DNA from 3 places in the Streptomyces sp. NPDC037401 genome. Region 3 is predicted to be linked to each of the others. Evidence: riboswitches for the same ligand, from Rfam matches in the RefSeq annotation. Region 3 holds a riboswitch; each other region holds the start of a gene.
What was found. A riboswitch is a leader RNA that binds a small molecule or an ion and turns the genes downstream of it on or off. The one in region 3 is predicted to bind cyclic di-AMP.
Positions count from the first base shown of each region.

Region 1: it holds a riboswitch for cyclic di-AMP, as region 3 does, so the genes downstream of both, ACZ7H1_RS26365 (LysM peptidoglycan-binding domain-containing protein) here and ACZ7H1_RS00620 (M23 family metallopeptidase) in region 3, are expected to answer to the same signal.
Region 2: it holds a riboswitch for cyclic di-AMP, as region 3 does, so the genes downstream of both, ACZ7H1_RS23115 (M23 family metallopeptidase) here and ACZ7H1_RS00620 (M23 family metallopeptidase) in region 3, are expected to answer to the same signal.

Region 1 covers NZ_JBVJWO010000028.1:6,532-9,754, reverse strand. Annotated here, with positions in the region: gene ACZ7H1_RS26380 (hypothetical protein) at 1-135, opposite strand, end outside; gene ACZ7H1_RS26375 (VOC family protein) at 279-653, shown strand; gene ACZ7H1_RS26370 (crotonase/enoyl-CoA hydratase family protein) at 732-1,511, opposite strand; cyclic di-AMP (ydaO/yuaA leader) riboswitch at 1,937-2,106, shown strand; gene ACZ7H1_RS26365 (LysM peptidoglycan-binding domain-containing protein) at 2,111-2,929, shown strand; gene ACZ7H1_RS26360 (RNA ligase family protein) at 3,034-3,223, shown strand, end outside.
Region 2 covers NZ_JBVJWO010000021.1:112,843-116,065, reverse strand. Annotated here, with positions in the region: gene ACZ7H1_RS23120 (GntR family transcriptional regulator) at 147-830, opposite strand; gene ACZ7H1_RS23115 (M23 family metallopeptidase) at 1,046-1,840, opposite strand; cyclic di-AMP (ydaO/yuaA leader) riboswitch at 1,853-2,012, opposite strand; gene ACZ7H1_RS23110 (M16 family metallopeptidase) at 2,230-3,223, opposite strand, start outside.
Region 3 covers NZ_JBVJWO010000001.1:133,875-137,097, reverse strand. Annotated here, with positions in the region: gene ACZ7H1_RS00625 (SGNH/GDSL hydrolase family protein) at 1-550, opposite strand, end outside; gene ACZ7H1_RS00620 (M23 family metallopeptidase) at 745-1,806, opposite strand; cyclic di-AMP (ydaO/yuaA leader) riboswitch at 1,809-1,979, opposite strand; gene ACZ7H1_RS00615 (tyrosine-protein phosphatase) at 2,279-3,085, shown strand; gene ACZ7H1_RS00610 (aspartate aminotransferase family protein) at 3,199-3,223, opposite strand, start outside.

The sequences.
Region 1 (3,223 bases), on a different contig from region 3:
CGCGGCGGTGGTCGTGGCGGTGGGCCCCGCGACGGCGGGCCGGTCGGACGGGTCGCTCTCCTCCGAGGTGCAGCCGGACAGCAGCAGGGCGGGGACCACGGACAGGGGAAGGGTCCACCGGACGATTCGGTTCATCGGACCATTGTCATGGGCACGGATGCGGCCCAAGTGCCCGGCCCCGTCGGGCGGATGGTCCCGAGGACCGCCTCGGCGGCCGGGGTGGTGAGCCTGCGTACCGGGCCGAACACGCCGGGCGGCCGTCTGGTTGACTCGGTCCCATGCTGAGGATCGGGTCGTTCGTGATGGGTGTGTCCGACGTGCCGCGTGCAGCGGCCTTCTGGTGCGAGGCACTGGGGTACGTGCCCCGGGAGCAGCCGGTGCCGACACCGGCGTGGGTGGTGCTCGTGCCCGCCGCCGGAGACGGGCCCCAACTGGCGCTGGGCCGCAGCGAGACCCCGCTCCAGGAGCACCCCCGCGCCCACCTCGACCTGTACGCCGAGGACGCCGCCGCCCAGGCGGCGGAGGTCGAGCGGCTCGTCTCCCTCGGCGCGCAGCGGGTGGACTGGGACCTGTACCCGCAGGACCCGGACTTCGTGGTCCTGGCGGACCCGGACGGGAACCGCTTCTGCGTCATCGACACCAGCCACACCTGACCCGTTCCTGCCCCGTCCCCCGTCCCCCGTCCCCCGTCCGTCCCCGTCCCCGGGCCGCGGTGGACGCGGGCGCCGGGGTCAGTCCGTGAAGCTGCCGTGCCGCCCCGCGCCCGCCGCGAAGCGGCCGGCCCCGGACTGCGTCTCCCCGGCCGTGAGCGGCACCATGCCGTGCCGGTGCTCCGCGCGCAGCGCCTCCTGCTCGCCCAGCCCGTGCTGTCCGCGCACGGAGAGCCGGTCGTGCCGCATGCAGAGCTGGGGGAAGGCCGCGAGTTCGCGGGCCAGCCGCTCCGCCTCCTGCCGGGCCTCGCCGGGCGGCACGAGCCGGTTGACGAGCCCGATGGCGTACGCCTCGGCGGCCGGCACCGGGCGGCCGGTCAGGATCAGGTCCATCGCCCGGCTCTCCCCGATCAGGCGGGGCAGCCGTACGGTGCCCCCGTCGATCAGGGGCACGCCCCACCGGCGGCAGAACACACCGAAGACGGCGTCCTCCTCGGCCACCCGCAGATCGCACCACAGGGCCAGTTCGAGGCCGCCGGCCACCGCGTGCCCGGCCACGGCCGCGATCACGGGCTTGCCCAGCTGCATACGGGTCGGCCCCATGGGCCCGTCGCCCTCGGCGAGCACCCGGTTCCCCCGCTCCGTGCCCACCGCCTTGAGGTCGGCCCCCGCGCAGAACGTCCCGCCCTCGCCCCACAGCACCGCGACGGCCGCATCCGGGTCCGCGTCGAACTCCCTGAAGGCGTCGGCCAGTTCCGCGGCGGTCGGCCCGTCGACGGCGTTGCGCACCGCCGGCCGGGCGAGGATCACCGTGAAGACCGGCCCGTCGCGTTCGATCCGCACCGCATTCCCGCCGCCCACCGCAGTCTCCTCCCGGTCACCGAAGAACCCACCGGGCAACAGCATGACCCAGTCACGCCCGCACCGACACGGTCGGATGTCCGAATTGATGAGAATTGGGCGAGCTGCCCGCTGATGCATATTTGAGTGCTCTTATCCGGACTTATCGCGTTCCCATAACGGATCACGTGAAAATCACGCACCTGGCCGTCGTCCGTGACTTGGGTCACGCCCGGGGTCCGGCGCGTCGTTCCCGTCCCGGCCAAGTCTCCTTTCCTGGAAAGAAAGTTGGCCCGGGGTGCCTTGAATCTTTAATGATCCTTTTTCCGGTTTTCGGTCTTGGGAATTAGCTCACGCAATTCAGGGCTTGTTCTGTTCATCGCCTTTCCCTTAGCGTCACCGTCATTCCGGACGGAACGCCTAATCCTGCCGCCGCCCGGACACCGAATCCACCCACGCGCGACGCGGCAGGAGCGGGGGACCCAGGTAAGCCGCCGATCCGCGACCCGGACCGGCTCGGGGTGAAGCCGCGCGACGTGTACGACGTACACGCCGTGCGGCCGGGCAGCTCCGGCCCGAACCCGACAGCTCACCTCGCAGGCGCGGGAGAGGAATCCGTCATGCCCGCAAAGGGAAAGCACCGGCGCCCGAAGAACAACCCGCTCACCCGCGGCTTCGCGGCCGCAGGCACCGGAGGCGCCGCCCTGGCCCTCCCGCTGATCGCCGCCACCACCGCCCAGGCGGTCCCGGCCACGGCGCCCCACGCACTGCCGCAGGCCGTGCATTCCGTCGCCACCGCAAAGGCCGCGGTCATTGCAGCAGCGCCGGCTGCGGCTCCGGCCGCCGCGCAGAAGGGCCCCGTCACCTATTCGGTGATCGCTGGCGACACGCTTTCCCGCATCGCCGCGGTGCATGAACTGGGCGGCGGCTGGAAGAAGCTGTACCAGGACAACCGGACCGTCATCGGTGACGATCCGTCAATCATCCGCCCCGGCCTCAAGCTCACCATCGGCTCCAAGAACACGGCGAAGGCCAAGCCCGCCGCCGACCGCGCGGCCGCCCCCGCCCGCGCCGACCGCTCCGCGCGCCAGGCCGCGCCCAAGGCGGCGGTGGCCTACCCGAACAACCTCGACGGCTGGATCCGCGAATCGCTGGCCATCATGGCCGAGCGCGGCATCCCCGGCACGTACAACGGCATCCACCGCAACATCCTGCGCGAGTCCTCCGGCAACCCGCTCGCCATCAACAACTGGGACTCCAACGCCGCTGCGGGCACCCCGTCCAAGGGTCTCCTCCAGGTCATCGAGCCGACGTTCCGCGCCTACCACGTGCCCGGCACCTCCACCGACGCCTACGACCCGGTCGCGAACATCACCGCGGCCTGCAACTACGCCGCCGCCCGCTACGGTTCCATCGACAACGTCTTCGGCGCCTACTGATCCACGGCCGGCGATCCACGGCCGCTGCCGGGAATTCGCTGGCAGAACCGCACGTCACCGCTTCAGGATGGACCCCGACCCAACCGGCCGGGAGTGAGCGGACCATGCGCGTGCAGTACCCCCGTACGCCCCACCTGCCCTGGTCGCCGGGGGCCACGTCCGACGACGTGCGCACCGGCGACCTGGCGGGGCTGCGGGGCCTCGAGGTGGTCGTCACCGAGAAGCTCGACGGCGAGAACACCACCCTCTACCGCGACGGCCTGCACGCCCGCTCGCCGGATTCCGGGCACCATC
Region 2 (3,223 bases), on a different contig from region 3:
GGCCTTCGCGTTTTCAGACGGCCCGTTCTCGCATTTCCACCGCTCCACGGAAAAACAATTCGCGCAGCCGGAAATGCCGCGAGCGGATAAAGCCGGTGATCCGGTCCGGCGCCACACGCATATCCGTTATTTGTATACGGCGATTGTTAATGGCGGCCGCTCGCGGTGTTTACGACAGGTTGCAGAGTCCTCACGCGCTCCGCGTCCGGGCGGCGCAGCCGGTGCGCGGCCGCCGCCCGGTCCACGTGCACGGCGGTCAGCGCACGCGCGCGGGAGGCGTCCCCGCGGGCCACCGCGTCCACGATCGCGCCGTGCTCCGCCCAGGACTCCACGGGCCGCACGGGGGCCTCCACCTCGTACATCCACGCGATCTTGTGCCGGAGCTGGGTGAGCAGCGCGATCAGCCCGGGGCTGCCGGAGGCCTGGACCAGCGTCTCGTGGAACCAGCCGCCCAGGGCGCGCAGATCCTCCCCCTGGCCGCGCCTGGCCCGCTCCTGGCCCAGCCTGACCAGCCCGCGCAGCACCTTCAGGTGGGCTTCCGTACGCCGCTGGGCGGCCCGGGCGGCTCCGAGGGGCTCCAGCAGCATCCGCACCTCCAGGAGGTCGGCCGCCTCCTGCTCCGTGGGCTCGGCGACACAGGCGCCGGCGTGCCGGCGTGTGGTCACGAACCCCTCGGACTCCAGGGTGCGCAGGGCCTCGCGGACCGGGACCCGGGAGACGCCGTAGCGGCGCGCCAGCTGCTCCTCGGTGAGCCGGGCCCCCGGCTCGAAGACACCGGTGACGATGTCCTCGCGGATGGCGGTGCACACCGCGTGCGCAGGAATACGCAAAACCGGACCTCCGCTTAATCCCCGCGAAACGCGGTCGTCTACTCAGCCGTTCGGCTCCTCCGACTTCTTGCTGCGACTCTATTGCAGCACACCGGAATTCCCGAGCGCCGCCGGAAATCGGGTCCTTCTTTGGGTCATCCTTTGCCCGGGCACACCGAAGGCCCCGGCTCGGGGAGCCGGGGCCTTCGGGGAAGCGTGCGCCGGGGCGCGCCGGGTCAGATGCTGACGCCGTGCGAGCGGAGGTAGGCGATCGGGTCGATGTCCGAGCCGTAGTCCGCGCCGGTGCGGGCCTCGAAGTGGAGGTGCGGGCCACTGGAGTTGCCGGTCGAGCCGGAGAGGCCGATCTGCTGGCCCGGGGTGACCTTCTGGCCGACGACCACGGACAGCGAGTGCAGGTGGCCGTACTGCGTGTAGGAGCCGTCGTTGTGCTTGATGACGACGTTGTTGCCGTAGGCGCCGCCCCAGCCCGCCTCGACGACGGTGCCCATGCCGACGGCGCGGACCGTGGTGCCGGAGGCGGCGTGGAAGTCGATGCCGGTGTGGCTGCCGGAGGACCACATGGCGCCGCCGGCCTTGTACGAGGTGCTCACGTACGAGCCGTCGATCGGCGAGACGAACTGCAGCAGGCGCTTGCGCTCGGCCTCGCGCTCGGCGCGCTCCTTGGCCTCGCGCTCGGCCTTCGCCTTCGCCTCGGCCTTGGCACGGGCCTCGGCGGCGCGCTGCTTGGCCTCGGCCTCGGCCTGGGCCTTGGCGGCGGCGATCTCGGCGGCCTGCGCCTGCGCGGCGGCCTGGGCCTCGATCTGGCCCGCCATGTCCTCGGCGACGACGACCGTGTTCAGGCCGGTGTCCTCGAACTTCTCGGGGGCGGTGTCGGCGGCGAACGCCGGGCCCGCGAGCGAGCCGACCACTCCGGTGGCGGCGAGGGCGGTGACCCCGGCTATGCCGGCGGCCTTGCGGTTCAGTCGGCTGGAACCACGGTGCTTGCCGGTGGGACGACTGCCAAACGCCATGAAAAGGCTGATCCTTTCCTTCCCTCTCGCCTACCGGGTTAGCTGACGGGTTCGGAGCAGGAAGGTCTCCTACGGGCCCCCTCTTGCGAGGCGGTCCGATTCACCCCAGGGACACTTGTGGGTCCCCGGCTCCCCAGGCTCGCGCCTGACGGGGACTCGGCGATCGCTGCCCGGTGCCGCGGGTGCGGCGCTTACAGCTGACGGACAGCGGGACCGACGCTAGGCGGATCTTCATCCAATCACCAAACAGACACGCGTTTTTGTGGCGCACGCCACTGGGCATAAGCGCAACCACCCGACACAAACGGACATGAAGGACAAACGGGGGCCCTGGCGGATGATCCGCCAGGGCCCCCGTTCATTCAGGCCAGTTGCGGGCCGGCCGTGGGTCAGGGCGTGACCACGGTGACCTCACCGATGCCCAGTTCCCTCACGGGCCCCTCGATCTGCGCCGCGTCACCCACGAGCACCGTCACCAGACGGTCCACGGGGAACGCCTTGACGACAGCCGAAGTGGCCTCCACCGTGCCGGTTTCGGCCAGCCGCGCGTACAACTGCGCCTGGAAGTCGTCCGGGAGCTCCTGCTCGACCTGGTCGGCGAGCGTGCCCGCGACGGCGGCCGCCGTCTCGAACTTCAGCGGGGCGACGCCGACGAGGTTCTGCACGGCCACGTCCCGCTCGGCATCCGTCAGGCCGCCCTCCGCCAGCGTCCGGAGCACCTTCCAGAGGTCCGCGAGCGCCGGGCCGGTGTTCGGGGTGTCGACCGAGCCGCTGATCGCCAGCATGGACGCGCCGGTGCCCTGCGCGGTGGAGCGCAGCACCTGCCCGAACGAGCGGACGCCGTAGGTGTAGCCCTTCTCCTCGCGCAGGACCTTGTCCAGCCGCGAGGTGAGGGTGCCGCCGAGGCAGTACGTGCCGAGGACCTGGGCCGGCCACACGAGGTCGTGCCGGTCCGGGCCGATCCGGCCGATCAGCAGCTGGGTCTGGACCGCGCCCGGCCGGTCCACGACGACCACGCGCCCGGTGTCGTCGGCGGTCACCGGGGGCACGGGGCGCGGCGTGCCGGCCCCGCCGGTCCAGGCGCCCAGGGTGTCGGCGAGGACGGCGTCCAGGTCGGTGCCGCTGAGGTCGCCGACGACCACGGCGGTGGCCGTGGCGGGGCGTACGTGGGCCTCGTAGAAGGCCCGGACGGCCGCGGCGTCGATCCGCGCGACGGTGTCCTCGGTGCCCTGGCGCGGCCGGGACATCCGCAGGGACTCGGGGAAGAGCTCCTTGGAGAGCTGCTTGGCCGCCATGCGCGAGGGGTTGGCCAGCTCGTGCGGGATCTCGTCGAGCCGGTTGCGCACCAGGCGGTCCACCTCGCTGTCCGCGAAGGCGGGGGCC
Region 3 (3,223 bases):
CGCGCCGGTCCTGGACGGACTTGAGCGACCACAGGTCGAGCACCGGGCAGTCGTAGCGGTCGGCGATGGCCCGCACGTGTGCGGAGTAGGTGGCCACCTTGCCGCGCAGGTGGCGCAGCACGGGCACGCCCCGGGTGTCGAAGCCGGTGGTGATCATCACGGTGCCCACCGCGCCGGTGAGGTCGGCCACGGCCGCCTCGAACCGCTCGGCGACGTCGTCGGGGTCGCTGCCCGGCCGGATGATGTCGTTGCCGCCGGCACAGAAGGTGACGAGCTCGGGCGCGAGCGCCTTGGCCCGGGGCACCTGCTCCGCCACGATCTGGTCGAGGAGCCGGCCGCGCACGGCGAGGTTCGCGTACCGGAAGTCGTGCTCGTCCCTGCGGTCGGCGAGCAGCACCGCGAGCCGGTCCGCCCAGCCCACGAAGGTCCCGTCGGGACCCGGGTCGCCGACGCCTTCGGTGAAGCTGTCGCCGATGGCCGCGTACGAACCGACCGGTGCCGCGGACGTGCGGGATGCGCAAGGTGCCTGGAACGCACCATCGGATGCCATGAGAGTTGTATCGCCTGCCACGGGACCACATCCTTCACCGAAGGATGTGACCTACGCGACCGTAGGCAAGGGTTGACGCAGGGTGATCTATACCACCCGGTCAGTTTCGGCCAACCAGGAATACGGCCCCCGCACGGCCGATGGCCGGAACCCCACTCGGGTTCCGGCCATCGGCCGTACGACGCTCATACCGGTCAGATGGTCACGCCGTGCGAGCGCAGGTAGGCGAGCGGGTCGATGTCCTGGCCGTACGACGGGCCGGTACGGATCTCGAAGTGGAGGTGCGGGCCGGTCGAGTTGCCGGTGGAACCCGACAGGCCGATCGACTCGCCGGCCGCGACGCTCTGGCCCGCGGAGACGCTCAGCGAAGAGAGGTGGGCGTACTGCGAGTAGCGGCCGTCCGCGTGGCGGATGATGACCTCGTTGCCGTACGCACCGGCCCAGCCGGCCGAGACCACGGTGCCCGCGCCGACCGCCTTGATGCTGGTGCCGGAGCCGACGGAGAAGTCGACACCCGTGTGGTAGCCGCTGGACCACATGGCGCCGCCCAGGCGGTACGAGGTGGAGACGGAGGCGTTGACCGGGGCCACGAAGCCGGCACCGGACACGGCCTCCGAGGAGCCCTGCGCCCCGTCCGAGGAGGAACCGACGGCGGCGGACCGTTCGGCGGACCGCGCCGCGCGCGGCGCCGGGGCGGTGTCGCCGTTCGAATCGACCTTGGACTCGGCCTTCGACTCGCGCTTCGACTCGCCCTTCGACCAGCCCTCGCGCTTCGACTCGCCCCTGTCCTTGGCCTTGGCCTTGGCTTCGCGCTTGACCTCGGGCTTGGCCTCCGCGCGGGCACCGGCCTTCGCCTTGCCGCCCAGGGTCAGCTCCAGGCCCGGGTGGATCAGGGACGGGTCCGAGCCGACCGCCTCCCGGTTGTCCGCGTACAGACGCTCCCAGCCACCGTCGAGGTCCTGCTCGGCGGCGATCTTGGAGAGGTAGTCGCCGGCGACGACGGTGTACGTCGCCGGGGCGGCCTTGGCCGCGACCGAAGCCGCGCCGAGCACGTGCCCCTGCGCCTGAACGAATGCCTGAGCCTGCGCCCGGACCTGCGCCTGCGCCGCAGTCGGCGCGGCCGCCTTCTCGGCGGCGTGGGCGCCGGTGGCACCGATGAGCGGCAGCGCGAGCGCGGCCCCACCGGTCCCCGCGGCGACGAAGCCGCGCGTTATCGGGCTGCTCTTCGGGCGGCGGTGCTTACCCTTTCCGGGCATGGCGAATTCCTCTCCGTCGCCTGCGAGGTGAGCTGTCGGGTTCGGACTGGAGATGTCCGGCCGTACGAGGAGTACTCGTAGGGCTTCACCCCAAGCCGTTCCGGATCTTTCTCCGGTACGGCGGCTTACCTGGTTCCCCCGCTCCTGCCGCACGTATTGGTCGGATGCGGTTTCCGGGCGGCGGCAGGACTCGGCGTTCCACCCGGCTCGGCGGTGACCGTAATCGAGTTCGGCCGAACGGAACAAGCCGTGAATTCACCAAAAGAATCCGCGAGCTGAATGATCGCCGGAATTCCGGTCACTGTCCGTCCATTGCAGCCGTGTAACAGCCGCCCCTACAAGGCAATTCACGTTCGGACCGCCGACACTCACGGTCACCGTATGATCCTGCTCACGGGCCGGGTGCACATCTGCCCCATCCCTGCGGTAACTTGACGCCAAGTAGTGCAATTCGGACACATCGGGAGCTCACGTGACCCTCCGCATACCGCACACCCCGCCGCTGGAGCCGGAGCTCGCCGGAGTGCGCAACTTCCGTGACGTAGGCGGCCTTCCGGCCATGGACGGACGTCGGGTGCGTTCGGGGCATCTCTTCCGAAGCGGACATCTCGCCCATGCCACCGATACGGATACCGAGTACCTCAACTCGCTCGGACTGCACACCGTCTTCGACTTCCGCAACGCCGCCGACCATGCGGTGGAGGGTCCGGACGTCGAGCTCGTCGGCGTCCGGAACGTCAACATCCCGCTCTCCGACCCCGCCGACGGCAGCGAGTTCTGGAACATGGTCCGCGACGGCAACCTCGAACAGCTCCACGGAATCCTCGGCGACGGAAAGGCCGCGGCCCGTATGTCCGCTTCGTACCGCAAGATGATCAAGGAGCGGACGGCGGAGCACAGCCGGGTGGTCCACGCGATCGCGGACGACAGCGTCCCGGTGCTGATGCACTGCGCGGCCGGGAAGGACCGGGCCGGCCTCTCCGTCGCCGTGACCCTGCTCGCGCTCGGCGTGGGGCGCGAGGCGATCACCGCGGACTACCTGGAGTCGAACGCCCCCCACCGCCGCTACCGGATCAGGCGCAGCGGCACGCCCGACGCGCCGCCCTCCCCCGAGGTGACGGCCCTGCTCAGCCCGCTCTTCGAAGCGCGCGCCGCCTATCTGGACGCGGCGTTCGAGGCCATCGAGGAGAGGTGGGGCGGCGTGGAGCCGTACCTGTCGGACGGCCTCGGGCTCACGCCCGCGACCCTGGAGCGGCTGCGCACCCGGCTGCTCGCGTAACCCTCATCACCCACGGGGTACGGGGCCGGGCCCCGTACCCCGTACCGACCTTCCGGGTACTGCCGGACCGGTTCACGGCCTCACCGGTCCACGGCCTCACCCGTCCACGGGCATCACCGGTTCGCGACCGCCTGCTTC